4 regions of the Kitasatospora sp. NBC_01287 genome follow, and region 2 is predicted to be linked to each of the others. Evidence: riboswitches for the same ligand, from Rfam matches in the RefSeq annotation. Region 2 holds a riboswitch; each other region holds the start of a gene.
What was found. A riboswitch is a leader RNA that binds a small molecule or an ion and turns the genes downstream of it on or off. The one in region 2 is predicted to bind cyclic di-AMP.
Positions count from the first base shown of each region.

Region 1: another riboswitch for cyclic di-AMP. It lies ahead of OG455_RS03345 (LysM peptidoglycan-binding domain-containing protein); the one in region 2 lies ahead of OG455_RS07160 (glycoside hydrolase family 16 protein).
Region 3: another riboswitch for cyclic di-AMP. It lies ahead of OG455_RS04820 (transglycosylase family protein); the one in region 2 lies ahead of OG455_RS07160 (glycoside hydrolase family 16 protein).
Region 4: another riboswitch for cyclic di-AMP. It lies ahead of OG455_RS42085 (transglycosylase family protein); the one in region 2 lies ahead of OG455_RS07160 (glycoside hydrolase family 16 protein).

Region 1 is NZ_JAPEPB010000001.1:846,545-850,745, reverse strand. Features, by position in the region: gene OG455_RS03350 (helix-turn-helix domain-containing protein) at 1-613, opposite strand, end outside; gene OG455_RS03345 (LysM peptidoglycan-binding domain-containing protein) at 904-1,800, opposite strand; cyclic di-AMP (ydaO/yuaA leader) riboswitch at 1,809-2,006, opposite strand; gene OG455_RS03340 (serine hydrolase) at 2,171-3,550, opposite strand; gene OG455_RS03335 (SAM-dependent methyltransferase) at 3,860-4,201, shown strand, end outside.
Region 2 is NZ_JAPEPB010000001.1:1,750,898-1,755,098, forward strand. Features, by position in the region: gene aceB (malate synthase A) at 1-145, opposite strand, end outside; gene OG455_RS07155 (IclR family transcriptional regulator) at 340-1,137, shown strand; gene OG455_RS07160 (glycoside hydrolase family 16 protein) at 1,234-2,451, opposite strand; cyclic di-AMP (ydaO/yuaA leader) riboswitch at 2,455-2,643, opposite strand; gene OG455_RS07165 (ribonuclease domain-containing protein) at 2,890-3,282, shown strand; gene OG455_RS07170 (GNAT family N-acetyltransferase) at 3,341-3,895, opposite strand; gene OG455_RS07175 (lasso peptide biosynthesis B2 protein) at 3,903-4,201, opposite strand, start outside.
Region 3 is NZ_JAPEPB010000001.1:1,188,940-1,193,140, forward strand. Features, by position in the region: gene OG455_RS04800 (hypothetical protein) at 1-143, opposite strand, end outside; gene OG455_RS04805 (hypothetical protein) at 272-730, opposite strand; gene OG455_RS04810 (PPOX class F420-dependent oxidoreductase) at 1,109-1,534, opposite strand; gene OG455_RS04815 (hypothetical protein) at 1,722-2,309, opposite strand; cyclic di-AMP (ydaO/yuaA leader) riboswitch at 2,559-2,720, shown strand; gene OG455_RS04820 (transglycosylase family protein) at 2,723-3,787, shown strand; gene OG455_RS04825 (YchJ family protein) at 3,878-4,201, shown strand, end outside.
Region 4 is NZ_JAPEPB010000001.1:3,907,705-3,911,905, forward strand. Features, by position in the region: gene eno (phosphopyruvate hydratase) at 1-839, opposite strand, end outside; gene OG455_RS42085 (transglycosylase family protein) at 1,061-1,951, opposite strand; cyclic di-AMP (ydaO/yuaA leader) riboswitch at 1,956-2,104, opposite strand; partial or broken gene OG455_RS16470 (cytochrome P450) at 2,349-2,633, opposite strand; gene OG455_RS16475 (cytochrome P450) at 2,735-3,973, shown strand; partial or broken gene OG455_RS16480 (cytochrome P450) at 3,982-4,144, opposite strand.

The DNA of each region.
Region 1 (4,201 bases), 900 kb from region 2:
CCGTGACGGGCAGCTCGCCGCGCCGCAGCGCGGGCAGCAGGCCGGCCCGCAGCAGCGAGGACTTCCCGGCGCCGGACGGCGCGACCAGGGCGAGCGGGCCGTGGCCCGCACGCTCGGCCAGCCGGTCGAGCAGGGCTGCCAGCGCGCTCGCGCGACCGGCGAACCAGCGGGCGTCCTGTGGCCCGAAGGCGGCCAGGCCCAAGTACGGGCAGGGGAGGTCGGGCTCGGCCGGCACCGCCCCGGAGGGCGCCCCGGGCACGAGGACCATCGGCGCGGGGGGCACCGGCGCGGGGGGCACCGGCACGGGGTGCATCGGCACGGGGGGCACCGGCACGGTGGGTGCGACCTCGGCGTCGGCCACGGGGTCGGCGAGGCGCAGCAGTGCGCCCTGGGCGTCCAGCAGCGCGTCGCAGCGGCGGGCCAGATCGGGGCCGGCCGGCTTGCCGCCGTTCTCGATCTTGCTGAGATAGCCCTTGCTGTAGTGCAGCAGTCGGGAGAGCGCGCTGAGCGAGAGGCCGCGCTCGGTCCGAAGACGGCGCAGCTCGGCGCCGAACTCCGGCTGCGGGGCGGCGGACGGGTGGACGGGATGCCCCGTCGGCGGAAGCCGGTCCATGCGTAACCCCATGACGGCCTGTCGGATCTACCGGTTCTGTCATCGACAGGTTACCGGCTGTGATGGGGTCCTCCCGGCATCCCGGATCGGGATACCGCAGATCCGATGCCGAGGGTCCACCCCCGCAGATCCGACCCCCGCAGATCCGGCGCCGGGAGCCGACGCCGAGCGGCCGACACCGAGCAGTGGCCGCCGAGCAGTGGCCGCCGAAAAGCCGCCGGCCGGTCGGCAGGTGGAGGACCTGTCGACCGGCCGGGCGGTTCAGCTGCGGCTGGTGATCACCGGAGTGATCAGTACGCCGAGTGGGTCTGCCAGAAGGCCCACGCCTGGTTCGGGCTGCCGTACGTGGTGTTCATGTACTGCAGCGCCCACTTGAGCTGGGTGGCGGGGTTGGTCGCCCAGTCGGAACCGGCCGATGCCATCTTGTTGCCGGGCAGGGCCTGCGGCAGGCCGTAGGCGCCGGAGCTCGGGTTGGTGGCGGTGACGTTCCAGCCGCTCTCGTGGGTGATGATCTGGTCGAACGACGCCAGCTGGTCGGCCGGGACGATGGAGGCGGCGAGCGCCTGCAGCGAGCCCGGGCTGTTGTCGGTCGGGGCCGTGACGGCGGCGGCGGGCGCGGCCGGAGCGGCGGCCTGGGTGCTGGTGCTGGTGCTCGGCGCGGCCGGGGCGCTCTGCTGCTTGGCGGGCGCGGCGGCGGCCGGGGCCGGGGCGGCCTGCGGGGCAGCGGCGGCCTGGGCGTCGCCCAGCACCAGGTGCTGGCCGGGGTAGAGCACGTCCGGACCCTGGTTCAGCACGGACTTGTTCAGGTCGTACAGCTTCTGCCAGCCGCCCTGGACGTTGTGGGTGGTGGCGATCTTGGAGAGCCAGTCGCCGCTCGCCACGGTGTAGCCGGCCGGCGCGGCGGCGGGGGCCGGGGTGGCCTGCGCGGCAGCGGCGGGCGCGGCCGGGGCCGGGGCGGAGGTCCGCTGGACCGGAGCCTGCTGGTGGGTGGCGGCCTGGGGAGCGGTGTAGGCGTGGCCGGCACCGTGGTGGTGGCCGTAGCCGCCCTGGTGGAGCGGGGCCGCGCTGGCGCCGGTGGCGGCGATCACGGGCAGGCCGGCGCCGACACCGGCGACGACGGCGATGGCGACGGCGCGCTTGATGGTGGCGCGGCTGGGCAGGCTGGAGCGACCGTTGACGGACAGCATGAAAAAGCGTTTCCTCTCCCACGCCTGCGAGGTGAGCTGTCGGATTCGGGCTGGAGTTGCCCGGCCGCGCAATGCGCGGCTTCACCCCAAGTCCCACCCGGAGAAATCCGGGTGGGACGACTTACCTTGGGTCCCCCGCCCCTGCCGTGGTGCTTTGGATGCACGTGCCCGCTCCGTCCGGCGGCAGGATTCGGCGTTCCGGAGAGCGGGGTTCGTGTGAAGACGAACGAGATGCACCGTAAGCGGGTCGAAGGTCCTATCACAAGCCGATGTGAGGTGTCTCATGTTCGGCTTCGCGACAGGCTTTCCGATTCCCGCGTGATTCCCTTCACAAAGCGGGGCCGTTATCTCCCCGTGATTTGATAATCCGTCAGCCCGCGTGCCAGCCCAGTGGGTCGACGCCGCCCGGCACGGCCCCGGCCGGGTCGTAGGGGGTGCGGGTCAGCACGAAGCTGCCCAGGTCGAGGTGGCTGACCGAGCCGTCGTCGGCCCGCACGACGCGCAGCGTCTCCCCGGCGTAGTAGCCCTCCAGGCCGATCCAGGTGCCGTCGGACTCCGGCTGGAAGGCCGAGCTGCGCGCCTGGCTGCCGAGCGCGGTGAGTTCCAGGACCTGGCCCGCCCGCAGGTGCAGGGCCAGCGCGGTGGGCCCCCAGTACCAGGGCCCGGTCAGCGCGAGCAGCTCCGGATCGGCGTCGGTGAACGGGCGCCAGGGCTCGGGGATGCGCGGTTCGCGCTCGGCAACGATGGCGACCAGGTCGATGGCCACGTCCCAGACCGCCGCGCTGGCCGTCACGTTGGTGAGCGTGACGGCCGCCACATCGTCCTCCGGGCTCAGCCAGAGGCCGGCCAGGAAGCCGGGCATCGAACCGCCGTGGCCGATCAGCAGCCGGCCGTCCCGGCGCAGCAGCTGCAGCCCGAGCCCGTAGCAGGCGGTCCAGTCGCCCTCCGGCGCGCCGGCCGGCAGGCGCATCTCGGCGAGCGTGGCGGGGGCGAGCACCTTCTCGGCGCCGCCCGCGGCGGTGCCGGCCAGGAACGAGGCCCAGCGGGCGAGGTCGGCGGTGGTGGACCAGAGCTGGCCGGCCGGTGCCATCAGGGCGGTGTCGGTGAGCGGCTCGGGGAGCATCACGTCCGCCCACGGGTGCACCGCGAAGCCGCCCGCGTGCGGGGCCTGCGGCAGCAGCGTGGTGCGGGTCAGGCCGAGCGGCTCCAGCACCTCCTGGCGCAGCGCCTCGCCCCAGGGCAGGCCGCGGACCTTGGCCACCAGTGCGCCGAGCAGTGCGTAGCCGGTGTTGGAGTAGTGGAAGCGTTCGCCGGTGGCGTGCCGGAACGGCTGGTCCTCCAGCAGGTGGCCCAGCTCGGGGCGCAGCTCGCCGGCGGTGCGCTCCCACCAGGGGCCGGGCGTCTCGGCGGCCAGACCGCTGGTGTGGCTGAGCAGTTGGCGGATGGTGGCGCCGCCTGCGGCGGTGTCGGGCAGGTGCTGCTCCAACGGGTCGGCCAGGTCGATCAGGCCTTCGTCGCGCAGCCGCATGACCAGGACCGCGACGAAGGTCTTGGTGATCGAGCCGATCCGGTACTGGACGTTCTCGTCCGGTGCGTGACCCTCGATCATGCTGCGGGCGCCGGTCCACACCAGGTGGCCGCCGCGAACCACCGCGGCGGCCAGGGAAGGGGTTCGGCCCTGCGCCTGGCCGACGGCGACGCGGCGCAGCAGTGCCCGTCGGGTCCCGGGCAGGAGTTCGGGTGCGGTCAGGGCAGGGGGTGACAGCTCGTCGGCTCGCTGCTCGTTGAAGGGCAACTCGGCGGCCGGGTCGGTCATCTGAACTCGCATTCGCAGCTGGGACGGGGGCAGCGGCACGCGCTGGACCGCTCGACCTTACCGGGGCCGACCCGACGTTGCGCGGCATTAAATCCGACTCGTTCGACCGCGCCGCGCGCCCGCCACCGACCGCGCCGCGCGCCCCCGTCCATGGTCGCCCCGCCCCTGCCCCCGCCGCTGTTCGAACGCCCGCTATGCTGCACCCGGCCGCCCGGCAGGCGGGCCCGGCGCAAGGGGGAGACGGTGCAGCAGTCCGATCAAGGCAGCGATCTGACGGATCTTCAGACAAGCCGCCCGCACCCTGCCCGGATCTACGACTACTGGCTCGGTGGCAAGGACAACTTCCCGCCGGACCGGGAGGCGGCCGAGCACGCGATCAGCGTCTCGGCGGACATCCCGGCCGCCGCCCGGGAGAACCGCGCCTTCCTGCGCCGGGCGGTGCAGCTGGTCGCGCGGGCCGGGATCCGGCAGTTCATCGACATCGGCGCGGGCCTGCCCTCGCCCGGCAACGTCCACCAGGTGGCGCAGGACGTCGACCCGCTGGCCCGGGTGGTCTACGTGGACAACGACCCGATCGTGCTCACG
Region 2 (4,201 bases):
GACGGTCTTCGAAGGCCCGGTGGAGGCCGACCACGAAGGCCACAGCGTCGGGCGTGAGCACCTCCTCCGCACGGGGGACGCGCGGGCCGGCGACAGTGACGACCGGAGCGGCGGGGGCGCCGACGGATCCCTGGTCTGTAGCCATGGGCAGGACACTCCTTGGGCGGTAGAACCGGTGTAGGGAGCCCCGGTGGGAGCTTCCCTCAATTGATCTGACCCACCTACTGGCGAGTTCGATTCTGTAAGGTGGACACTAGTTTCCGCGATACAGAATTTCAACGGTTTGTTGAGGTAGATCGCTGGGACTCTACTCCTCCCCCGACAGCAAAGGGAACGCCGGTGGCCAGCACCCCTGCCGCAGCTTCGACCGGATCCGAGCGCGCCTCCGCGGGGAGCGTGCAGTCCGTCGAGCGCGCCTTCCAACTCCTGGAAGCGCTCGCCGACTCGGGCGGCGTCGCCACCCTGAGCGAGCTCTCCGGCACGTCGGGCCTCCCGATGCCGACCATCCACCGGCTGGTTCGTACCCTCGCACAGCAGGGATATGTCCGCCAGGACACAGCGCGGCGCTACACCTTGGGTCCGCGCCTGATCCGGCTGGGCGAGACCGCCGGGCGGCTGCTCGGCAGCTGGGCCCGACCGTATCTGGCCGAACTGATGGAGGCCACTGGCGAAACCGCCAACCTGGCCGTGCTGGAGGGCGGCGAGGTGGTCTACGTGGGCCAGGTGCAGTCGCGCCGCTCGATGCGGATGTTCACCGAGGTCGGCCGCCGGGTCCAGCCGCACTGCACCGGCGTCGGCAAGGCGCTGCTCGCCCAACTCCCCGAGGACGAGGCCCGCGCCGTGCTCGGCACCCAACCCCTGCCCGCGCACACCGAGTTCACCGTGACGGACGTCGAGGAGCTGTTCGCCCAGCTGGCCCAGGCGCGCGAGGCCGGGTACGTGGTGGACGACCAGGAGCAGGAGATCGGCGTGCGCTGCATCGCCGTCGCCGTGCCGGGCGCGCCGACCCCCACCGCCCTCTCGGTCTCCGGCCCCGAGGCGCGGATCCGGGCGCTGGAGGGGCAGACGGGCTCTTCGGAACTGGTGCCGGTGATGCGGCAGATCGCGCACCGGCTGGGGACCGTGCTGGCGCCCTGATCGATCGCCCCTGATCCTCCGTCAGGCATGCGTGCGGCCCGGATCCTCGTGGATCCGGGCCGCACGCATGCCTGTTGACAGTGCGTCAACTACCCCCTAGCGGTAGACCCGCACGTAGTCCGCCGCGAAGCTGATCGGGGCGGAACCGCTCGGGGCCGGGTGGTACTGGCCGGCGCTGATCGACAGGTTGAGGATCAGGTAGGCCGACCAGTTGGCACCGACGCCGGTGTTGTCGGAGAAGACCTTGACGCCGTTGACGTAGTAGTCGACGGAGGTGGCGCCGTAGTAGGTGCCGATGGTCACCCACTGGCCGGGCTTCACCGCGTTCGCGTCGGTGTAGTACTTCTGCGCGGAGTTGACGTGGTTGGTCAGCTCCAGCAGGTTCGGGTTGTCCGGGTGGTACTCGAAGGAGTCGATCTCGCTGCCGCCGTTCGCCCAGGTCCACAGCGCCGGCCAGGCGCCGGGTGCGGACGGCAGCTGCACCCGGGCCTCGGCGTAGTCGCCGGTCTTCACCTTGAAGCCCTGCTGGCTGCCCTCGGTGGTGAGCAGGCCGGTGGTCCACGCCTGCTTGCCGTTCTCCAGGGTGTGACTGGAGGGCTGGGCGGTGAAGGTGGCCGTGCCGTTCGCCACCGCGACGTCGGAGGGGGTGATCCAGTCGAGCTTGTTGTCGTCCGGGTTGTGGCTGCCGTACTTGTACGAGGTGGTGGTGCTGTCGTTCCACTTCGTGCTGTCGAGCGGGCCGTTGAACTCGTCGGACCAGGTCAGCGCCTTGCCGGGGACGGGTGAGCCGGTGGGGGCGGACGGGGCGGCGGGCGGGGTGACCGGGGAGGTGCCGGTGCCGCTCCCGCTGCCGCCCGCGCTGCCGCCGCCACCCGCGCCGGCGTTCGCGGACACCGTCAGGCTCTGCGCGGGCAGGTTGTGCCAGGCGCCCGCCTGGTCCTGGTAGAAGCCGAAGACGCTGTACGTCCCGCTCGCGAAGGTCCGCGCGCCGGTGGTGAGCGACAGGCCGCTCGGGCAGATCCGCTGGTTGGCGCGGTTCCCGGGGAAGTCGAGGTTGTTCCCTGCGGCGTCGCGCACGCCCACGCCCACCGTCTTCGCGGTGAAGCAGGAGCCCGCGTGCAGCGTCAGGGCGGCGCTGGTGGCCGCGCCGGCGGTGGCGGTGGTCGGGGTCAGCCGGTCCTGGGTGACGGTGGGCGCGCCGCCGGACGCCAGGGTCGAGGTCAGGGCGTTCGCCTGGCCGACCATGGGCACGGCGATCAGGCCGAGGGCGCCGGCGAGGATGCCGAGGCGGGCAGGGGTGGCGGAAGGGATCACGGGGGTTCCTCTTGCGACGCCTACGAGGTGAGCTGTCGGGTTCGGGCCGCAAGATGGCCCGGCCGCGCCGGAGGATCCCGGTCGGCTTCACCCCGAGCCGCACCCCCGCGCAGCCGGCTGGACGCGGGCGGGCGGGGACACGGCAGAACTACCTGGGTCCCCCGCTCCTGCCTGGTGCGGTGCTGGGGTTCCGACCCCGGGCAGGCAGGACTAGGCGTCCCGGGGACTGGTCCCGCCGCTGGGTGGCGAGACGTCTGCAGGGTAGGCAGACGAGCTGATCATCATCAATGTCACACGAGTCACACAGCTTCACATCCGCCGCCAAAGCGAAGCACTTCCGTCGCGCGAGCCCCGCTCAAGTTACATGGACATGAAGACTCACCCAGTCGGCTCCCAGCTTCTTCCCAGCCTTCCCGGAGCTGCCCCACACTGCTGCACATGCAGACTCTTCTACGCGCGTTGAAGTCGCGTACCGCCTCCGTCGTCACCGTCGGCCTGCTCACCCTGGCCCCGACCGCCGTCTTCGCCTCCGACGCCCACGCGGACGTCAGCGGCGACATCTGCCAGTCCGCGCTGCCCAGCCAGGCCGACCACACCCTCGACCTGATCGCGCAGGGCGGCCCGTTCCCGTACTCCGAGGACGGCGAGACCTTCCAGAACCGCGAGGGCGTCCTCCCCAGCGAGCCGTACGGCTTCTACCAGGAGTACACCGTCACCACCCCGGGCGCCGGCAACCGCAGCACCCGCCGGATCGTGACCGGCGAGGACGGGTCGGACTACTACACCTCCGACCACTACGAGTCGTTCTCGCTGATCGACTTCAGCTGCTGAGACAGTCGGCCGCATGGCGCCGGGGGCGAGGTACCGCGCCCCCGGCGCTGCGCGTCGCCTACTCGGGCAGCAGCGGCGCGATGACCGAGGGACCGGCGAACTGAGCGGCGAGCGCGTCCATGATCAGCTCGTCGCAGACCCGGCCGAGCCAGTAGCCGGCCTCGCGGAGCATCCCGGCGGGGCGGAAACCCGCCTTCTCGTAGGCGCGGACGCCACCCTTGTTCGGGGCGAGGACCTTGAGCCAGACCATCCGCAGGTTGGTGATGTGGAAGGCGTAGTCGAGCACGAGGCGGGTGGCGGCCGTGCCCAAGCCCTTGCCACGGGCTTCGGGGGCGAGCATCACGACGTACTCGGCGGTGCGGACGGCCTGGTCGGGCAGCAGGGTGGCGACCCCGACCGGGGTTGGGCCGTCCCCTGTCAGTTCGTAGATGGTGAACCGGATGTTGTCACCACGGAGTTGGTGGGCCATGCCCTCGGTGCGGGCCTCCAGTGACTCGGGCTGCTGGCGACCGTAGCCGACCAGGAGCACGGGGTCCTGCTCCCACCGCCAGTAGGTCTCCACGAGGTCGGCACGGTAGGGGCCGAGCGCGCAGGTGTCGGTGCCGACCCACAGGATCGGCTCAGGGCTGGCGGTGATGGCGGGCTCCGAGGGTGAGGATGGGCGTGTAGGCGCGGGTCGAGAGCGGTTCGGCGACCGGGGTGCCGTCCTCAGTCTGCACCCAGGCGTGCAGCCGCACGGGGTCGGCGGCTACGCCGTGGCACCAGGTGACGGCCAACCGGCGGGCGGCCAGCAACAACACGACAGCGATGGACTCCTCAAGGCAGGCGGTGCGGGCCGGGGAGCACCAGCCAGCGGCGCGGACGGCAAATACGGCAGCCGCCGCCTGTTCGAGGGTGGCCGGGCGACGGCAGGTTGACG
Region 3 (4,201 bases), 560 kb from region 2:
CCCTGCTGTCCGCCGGGGCCGGGGAACGGTCCGGCCGCCGGCGGCGGGACCGCCGCACCCGGCCAGTCCTTCGGCTCCGGCCCGCCGGCCAGGTCAGGCCCGCCGTCCGGGTCCGGCGCCCGCCACACGTCGTCGGCGCTCATCGTTCCGGCCTCCCCTTGTGCTGTTCCGCCGCAGGCCAGAGCCGTTCGGCCCGCGAGCCCCCGAGCGTACGGGAAGGCCCCGGACCGGCCGCCGCCGGGGCGCTCGTGCCAGGTCGGTCGGTACGCCGCTAACGCTCGGCCTCCGGCGCCCCGCCGCCGGTGCTGTACCAGTCCCAGGGCAGCGGCCCGCGGCGCGGCAGGTGCGGCTCGCGCGCGTTGATGGTGATCAGCGGGCGGTCCTTCCAGACGCTCGGGCTGTTGGACCGCCGGCAGAGCTCGGTGCGCGCGTGGTCGGTGTTGGCCACCAGGACCAGCACCGTCTCCTTGCGCAGCCCCTCGAAGGCCGCCGGGTCCGGGTCGTCCAGCACGGCGCGCAGCCGGGCCCGGTCCGCCAGCCGCAGCCGACCCCGGTTGCCGTAGCCCAGCGGGCGGGCCTCGGCGGTGCTCCTGGCCGCACCGCGGGCGAGGGCGAGCAGGGGCAGCAGGGTGGGGATCCGGCCCGGGTCGGTGACCGCCTCGCTCTGGGCGGCGCGGTAGACGGCCAGGCCGAGCAGGGTCCGCACCGCCTCCAGGTCGCCGCCCGCCACCCGCCACCCGCCACCCGGGGATCGTGTCCGGCGGCCCAACCGGTCAGCCCCTGGGCCCAGTGCATCGCCACGTCCAGGGCGGGCGCCTTGCCCAGCAGGGCGGCGTCGACCTCCCACCACCAGTGCGGCTCACCCTCCGCCCCTTCGACGGCAGGCTCCAACTCGTGCACAGCCCCACCTCGTTCCCGATGCGACCGCCGCTCCCCGGTCGGGGGCGCGCCCCTTCATCGTGCTGCGGCGCGCGGTGCCGTGTCCGCCGATCGGGCAAACCCGGGCGGCCGAGCGGGCCGGACTCCGGCGCCCCGCCCGGCCGTCGGGACGCCCGGGAACGGCCGTCGGACCCCCGGGGGCGTCCCTCGGGCCGCTGGGGAACGGCCGTCAGGGAGTCTGGCCGTACAGGTGCTCGACGTGCAGCTTGACCACCAGGCGGCGCTCGCGGACCATCGCGGCGCGGTAGTCGTCCCAGTCGGGGTGCTCGCCCTCCAAGGTGCGGTACAGGTCGATCAACTCCTCGACGGTGGCGTCGTCCTCGGCCGCCGCCACCGGGGTGAGCTCGGCGGTGCCCTCGGCGACCGCCCAGGTCCAGAAGTCCGGCGTGGTCGCGTACAGGCTGGCGCGCGGGTCCCGGGCCAGGTTCTTCGCCTTCGCCCGGTCGGCGGTGATCGAGACCCGGATCAGCTCCTTCGCCGGGTCGTAGGCGTAGCGGATGTTGGACAGCTGCGGCCGCCCGTCCCGCTTCAGGGTCACCAGCACGCCCGTGATCTGGGCGGCGAACAGTTCGCGGATCTTGGCTTCGTCGGCCATGGGCCTCTCCTCATCGGCTGATCAGCTGGTCGGCACCGGCTCGTCCGCGCCGGCAACTCCCAACCTAGCGGCGGCGGACGCGAGTCCGGGCGCGATCACCGCCGCCGGGAGCGGCGGACCTGACGCAGTACCGATCGGCGTTCCCGGGGTGACCGTCCGTAGCTACGCCGCGGTGTCAGCCGCGGTGTCAGCTGAATGCGATGGGACAGCCCCGCCGCAGCGAATGCTGAGCCGCACGCAGGTGGAGCGCGACGTAGAAGGTGCTGTCGAGATCCTCCGCCCAGGGCCCCGGCCGCGCGGCGGCGAGCTCCTTCGCCGCCCCGCCCATGAACCACATCGTCAGGTCGAGGTTGTCGCACATCTCCGGGACCTCGGCAGGCAGCTCGACCACTGCGGCCAGCCGCTCGGCAATCCCCAGCACCTGGGGAGCACCCGCGACCATCGTCTCGTCCGTGTAGCTGGAGCTGACCGGCAGCCAGATGTCCTCCTCCAGGGAGATCGGGACCATGACCGTCCAGCCGCAGACGGTCTCGATCTCCTCCCGCTCCAGATGTGCCTCGCACAGAGCCGTGAACCCGTCCATCGAGGGGATCAGCTTCTCCTCGAAGGACTGGCCAGAGCCGCGGACGAAGTCCGCCCCCTCAGGCACCGGCTCGTACGGCGCTGTCCCGCGCTTCGCCAGCTCCGCGTTCAGGGCTGCCGACGTCTCACCCCACCCGTCCTCATCCCCACCGAACCACTCCTCCGCGCTGATGCTGACCAGGTAGACACCCATGGCCGCAAGCTATGGCAGGCCAGTGACACAGCATTTCGCCGACGCCGCCCCGCAAACACCACGGCAACCAATCGCAACCCAGCGTGAACGGTCTCAGTACGGAGCATCGGTCGGCGACCGTGATTCGCGTGTGACGTGTGCGATGCGGGGTTGTTATCGAGGTGATGATCCGTCTAGTCTCCCCAGCAACCCGCCGCCGCGCGGGCACCCGGGGCCGGAACGCCGAGTCCTGCCCACCGCGCTCCCGGGACCACGACCACACCTCTGGGCAGGGGCGGGGGACCCAGGTTTCGATGCCGTCCCCGTACGGCTCGGGGTGAAGCCGTCCGCCGGATCCGTCCGCGAACGGCCGGGCCAACCTCCCGGTCCGAACCCGACAGCTCACCTCGCAGGCGTGCGGAGAGGGATGTTCGATGGGCATATCCGGAGTCTTTTCCGGTCCGGGCCGCCACCGCCGCCCCACCCAGGCCGAGCGCGCGGTGACCGTCGCGACCGTGGCCGGCGCGGGGCTGGCCCTGCCGCTGCTGACCGCGACCGGCGCGCACGCGGCCACCCCCGCCACCTGGGACACCGTCGCCCAGTGCATGACCAGCGGCAACTGGAGCACCGACACCGGGAACGGCTTCTACGGCGGCCTGCAGCTCAGCCAGGACAACTGGCTCACCTACGGCGGCGACCAGTACGCGGCGCAGGCCTCGCACGCGACCCAGGCGCAGCAGATCGCGGTGGCCGAGCAGCTGCTCGCCGCCCAGGGCCCGGCCATCTGGGGCACCTGCGCGACCACGGCGGGGCTGACGACGGCCGCGCCCACCCCGACCGCGCCGGTGAGCACACCCGCTCCGACGCCGACCGCGCCCGCACCGACCACGCCCACCACGCCCACCGATCCGCTCCCGACCGCACCGGTGGGCGCGCCCGCGCCCGTCAGCAGCGCGCCGACCGCGCCCACCCCGCCGACCGCACCGGTGACGCCGCCGAGCCCGGGCGCGCCCACCACCGCGCCGACCGCCCCGAGCGCACCGGCGCCGAGCACGCCGCCCGCCGCCCCGCCCACCGCCCCGGGCGCGACCGCGACGCCCGCGCCCGGTTCCAGCACGCCGGCGTCCAGCGTTCCCGCCCCCGCGAGCCCCACCTGGGCCGCCCCGGTGCCGGGCACTCCCGCCGCCACCCCGACCGTGCCGCCCGCGACCGTGCCGACCGCCCCGGCACCCGGCACCCCGGTGTCCGCCGCCCCGCAGGCGCCCGCGCAGCCCACCGCGCCCGGCACGCCGGCCGGCGCCATCGACGCAGCCGGCGCCCCCACCGCGACCCCGAGCGCCCCCGCCGCCGGCTACACCGTGCAGAGCGGCGACAACCTCTGGGACATCGCCCAGCAGCACCACCTCGACTCCTGGCAGCAGCTCTACCAGGCGAACCTCGGCGTGGTCGGCGGCAACCCCGACCTGATCCACCCCGGGCAGCAGCTCCAGCTGCCCTGATCCCCGGCAGCCCGGTGCCACCCGGCACCGGGCTGCGACCGCCGGTCCCCCACCGGCCCCCTACCGACCCCCGCCGGTCACAATGGACACATGTCACGACGCGCCACCAGGCCCCGCCCGACCCAGCGCCCCGCCGAGCCCACCGCCTGCCCGTGCGGCCTGCCCGCGAGCTACGCCGACTGCTGCGGCCGGCTGCACCGCGGCCTGGCCCCGGCGGTCACCGCCGAGCAGCTGATGCGCTCACGGTTCAGCGCCTTCGCGCTGGAGGACACCGCCTACCTGCTGCGCAGCTGGCACCCGCTGACCCGGCCGGCGGAGGTCGACTACGCCCCTGAGCTGCGCTGGCAGCGGCTGGAGATCCTGGGAAGCACCGAGGGCGGCCCGTTCCACCAGGAGGGCACGGTCGAGTTCACC
Region 4 (4,201 bases), 2.2 Mb from region 2:
ACCAGCGGGTAGTTGGCGACCAGGTCGGCGTAGTACGCGCTCAGCTCGGCGGCGGTCAGCGCCTTGCCCTCGAACTGGTAGGCGCCGTCCTTGTAGAACTCGGAGGAGGCGACGTCCAGCGCCAGCGCGACGTCCTTGCCGGGCACGTAGCCAGCCTTCTTGATCGCCTCGACGATCAGGTCCAGCGCCTCGCGGTTGGAGTCCAGGTTCGGCGCGAAGCCGCCCTCGTCGCCCAGGCCGGTGGAGAGGCCGCGCTCCTTGAGCACGCCCTTGAGGGTGTGGTAGACCTCCACGCCCCAGCGCACGGCCTCGGAGAACGACTCGGCGCCGATCGGCGCGATCATGAACTCCTGGATGTCGACGTTGGAGTCCGCGTGCGAACCGCCGTTGAGGATGTTCATCATCGGGACCGGCAGCACGTGCGCGTTGGGGCCGCCGAGGTAGCGGAACAGCGGCAGGTCGCTGGCCTCGGAGGCGGCGTGCGCGACGGCCAGCGAGACGCCGAGGATCGCGTTGGCGCCCAGCGAGGACTTGTCCGGGGTGGCGTCCAGGTCGAGCATCGCCTGGTCGATCAGCCGCTGCTCGGTGGCGTCGTAGCCCACCAGCTCCGGGCCGATCTGCTCGATCACGGCGAGGACGGCCTTCTCGACGCCCTTGCCGAAGTAGCGGTTCTTGTCACCGTCGCGCAGCTCCAGCGCCTCGAAGGCACCGGTGGAGGCACCGGACGGGACAGCGGCACGGCCGGTGCTGCCGTCGTCGAGGCCGACCTCGACCTCGACCGTGGGGTTGCCGCGCGAGTCGAGAATCTCACGGGCGACGACGACATCAATGGACGGCACGAGGCATCTCCTAGGCGGAAGCGGTCCTGCGGACGTGGATACGGAGTCGTTACGACCAGAGCCTAACCGCACCCGCAGCCGCGACCACCCGGACCTGGGTGCCGTCTCACGGTGTGGCTCGGCTACCCGCCGGTAGTTCACCTGAATGCGTGCCGGCTGTCGTCCGGCCCCGCCGCTCGCGCCCGGACGCCCGTGGCGACCGCGCGCGAGCGGACGGGCGGTCAGCCGAGGTTCAGCTGCTGGCCGGGCACGATCAGGTCCGGATTCGCGCCCACCGTCCGGTGGTTGGCCTGGTAGAGCCCCTGCCAGCCGTCGGCCAGGTGCTGGCTCTGGGCGATGGTGGAGAGGGTGTCGCCGGCCCGCACGGTGTAGTCGTGGCCCGAGCCCGCGACGGCGGGTGCGGCGGCCGGCACCTGCACCGGGGTCTGCATCGCGGCCGGGGCCTGCGCCGGGGCCGCGGCCCGCGCCTGGGCGGCGGCCTGGTCGTACACGCCCTGGTGGCTGGTCCAGTACCAGCCGCCGTCACTCTGGAACCAGTACACCTGGCTCGCCGCGTCCCAGCCGGCCTTGCCGGGGAAGGACGGGTCGGCGGACTGCGGGGCCTGCTGAGGATGCTGGGACTGCGGGGCCTGCTGGGCTTGCGTCTGCGGCTCGGCCTGCTGGGTCTGCTGGCTCTGCTGCGTCTGCTGGGTCTGGGCCGCCGGGGCAGCGGTGTCGACGGACGCCGCGGCGCCCCCCTTGCCCAGCCCCGCCTGCACCGAGCAGACCGGCCAGGCGCCCGGGCCCTGGTCCGCCAGCACCCGCTCGGCGACCGCGATCTGCTGCCCCTTGCTGGCCTGGTCGGCCTGGGCCGCGTACTGGGTGCCGCCGTACGCGGCCCAGGTGGACGAAGTGAACTGCAGGCCGCCGTAGAAGCCGTTGCCGGTGTTGATCGACCAGTTGTTGGTGCTCTCGCAGTTGGCGACCTTGTCCCAGACCGTGACGGGGGCCGCGTGCGCGGCGGTCGCGGTGAGCAGCGGCACCGCGACCGCCGCGCCGGCGACGCCGGCCACTGCGAGGGCCTTCTCGGCCTGGGTGCGACGACGATGACGGCCATTGCCGGTGAGCAGCATGAACTGTCCCTCTCCGCACGCCTGCGAGGTGAGCTGTCGGGTTCGGGCCCGTGAGGTTGGCCCGGCCGCGCGAGCGGCTTCACCCCTAGCCGTGGGAGACGGCAGAAATCCTGGGTCCCCCGCCCCTGCCCAAGGTGTAGGTCGGTGTCCCGGCCGCGCGGTGGGCAGGATTCGGCGTACCGCGCACGGGGTTCGCAGCTGCGAACTCCTGGGAGAGTAGGCAGATTGACCCACCAATCACAAGCTCATATCGCGTACATCACACGAGAATTACGGACGGTCGCCGATCGTCCACCAACTGATGGCGTTTGGTCAGGTTGATGCCCATTCAGATCGCCTCTGTCGGAGTAGTGCCGACACGCCGTCAGGACTTGTCGGACCTTCATCAAACTCCGCGTCAGCGCTCGACGGCGACACCGGACGGCCCCTCAGGCGTGAAGGCGACCGGCAGCGCGCGCAGTCCACGCATGATCAGGCCGCCGCGCCGGCGCAGCTCCTCGGGCGCGGCGGCGAGGTCGACATCGGGCGGCCTGGTCAGCAGGGTGGCCGGCGCCGCCCGCCCCTCCAACCCGGCCGGCGGGGCGCCGACGCAGTAGTGGATGCCGTGGCCGAAGCCGAGGTGCGGGCCGTCCGTGCGGGCCGGGTCCAGGGTGTCGGGCCCGCGGACCTGGTCGGGCCCGCGGGCCTGGTCGGGTCGAGACCGGCCGACGGCTCACACCGTGGCAGCAGGGGCGTCAGAGGTCGGACGGTCGCCGAACACCAGCAGCGGGATACCGTCGAGGCATGTCTGATCGGCCCGAACTCTTCACCTGGGGGTTCGCCTCCAACCCCTACCCGGCGTACGCCTGGCTGCGTGAGCACGCGCCCGTGTACAAGGCCCAGCTGCCGAGCGGCGTCGAAGCCTGGCTCGTGACCCGCTATGCCGACGCCCGCCAGGCGCTCGCGGACAGCCGTCTCAGCAAGAACCCGGCCCACCACGACGAGTCGGCACACGCGAAGGGGAAGACCGGGATCCCGGGAGAGCGCAGCGCCAACCTGATGACGCACCTGCTCAACATCGACCCGCCGGACCACACCCGCTTGCGCCGGCTGGTCTCCAAGGCGTTCACGCCGGGCCGAGTGGCGGAGTTCGAGCCCCAGGTGCAGGGCCTCGCGGATCGACTCCTCTCGGAATTCTCCGGCAGGGGCGAAGCGGACCTCATCCATGAGTTCGCCTTCCCGCTGCCGATCTACGCGATCTGCGACCTCCTCGGTGTTCCCAAGGAGGATCAGGAGGACTTCCGCGACTGGGCGGGCATGATGATCCGCCACGGCGGCGGTCCACGTGGAGGGGTGGGCCGAGCCGTCAAGCGCATCCGCGCGTACCTGGCAGACCTGATTCACCGCAAGCGGGCGGACCTCGGGGACGACCTGATCTCCGGTCTGATCCGGGCCGGCGACCACGGCGAGCACCTCACCGAGAACGAGGCCGTCGCGATGTGCTTCGTGCTGTTGTTCGCGGGGTTCGAGACGACCATCAATCTGATCGGCAACGGCGCGCTGGCGCTGTTTCAGAATCCGCCCCAGCGAGCGCTCCTTCAGGCTGCCGTCGCGGACGGGGATTCCCGATTGCTCGACACGGGGATCGAGGAACTGCTGCGCTACGACGGCCCGGTGGAGTTGGCCACCTGGCGCTACGCCACCCGACCACTCGAAATCGGCGGCCAGGCCGTGTCCACGGGTGACCCGGTCCTCGTCGTCCTCGCCGCCGCGGACCGTGATCCCGCCAGGTTCGGCCAACCGAACACCCTCGACCTGGCCCGCGCCGACAACCCGCACCTCGGTTTCGGCCACGGGATCCACTACTGCATCGGCGCCCCGCTGGCCCGCCTGGAGGGTCGGGTGGCGCTCTCCAGCCTGCTGACCCGGCTGCCCGACCTGCGGCTCGCCGTGGACCCGGCAGAACTGCGCTGGCGCGGCGGTCTGATCATGCGCGGGCTGCGGGAACTGCCGGTCGAATTCACTCCCGAATCGCCCCGCTGAACATCGACGGCGTCGGCGTAGCGGGTCACCAGCCAGGCGTCAACCCCGCTCGGCAGGGTGGTCCGGTGCACTGGGGCGTGCTCGCGCGGCCAGGCGTACGCCCGGGTGCGGATCGGCGGCGAACTCCCAGGTGAACAGGGGCGGCGGCGGGAAATCCGGCTGATCCGGCATGTCTTGACGTTATCCCGTCCCCAGGAGGAGTGAGCCTGGTCACCTGACGGGTAATCC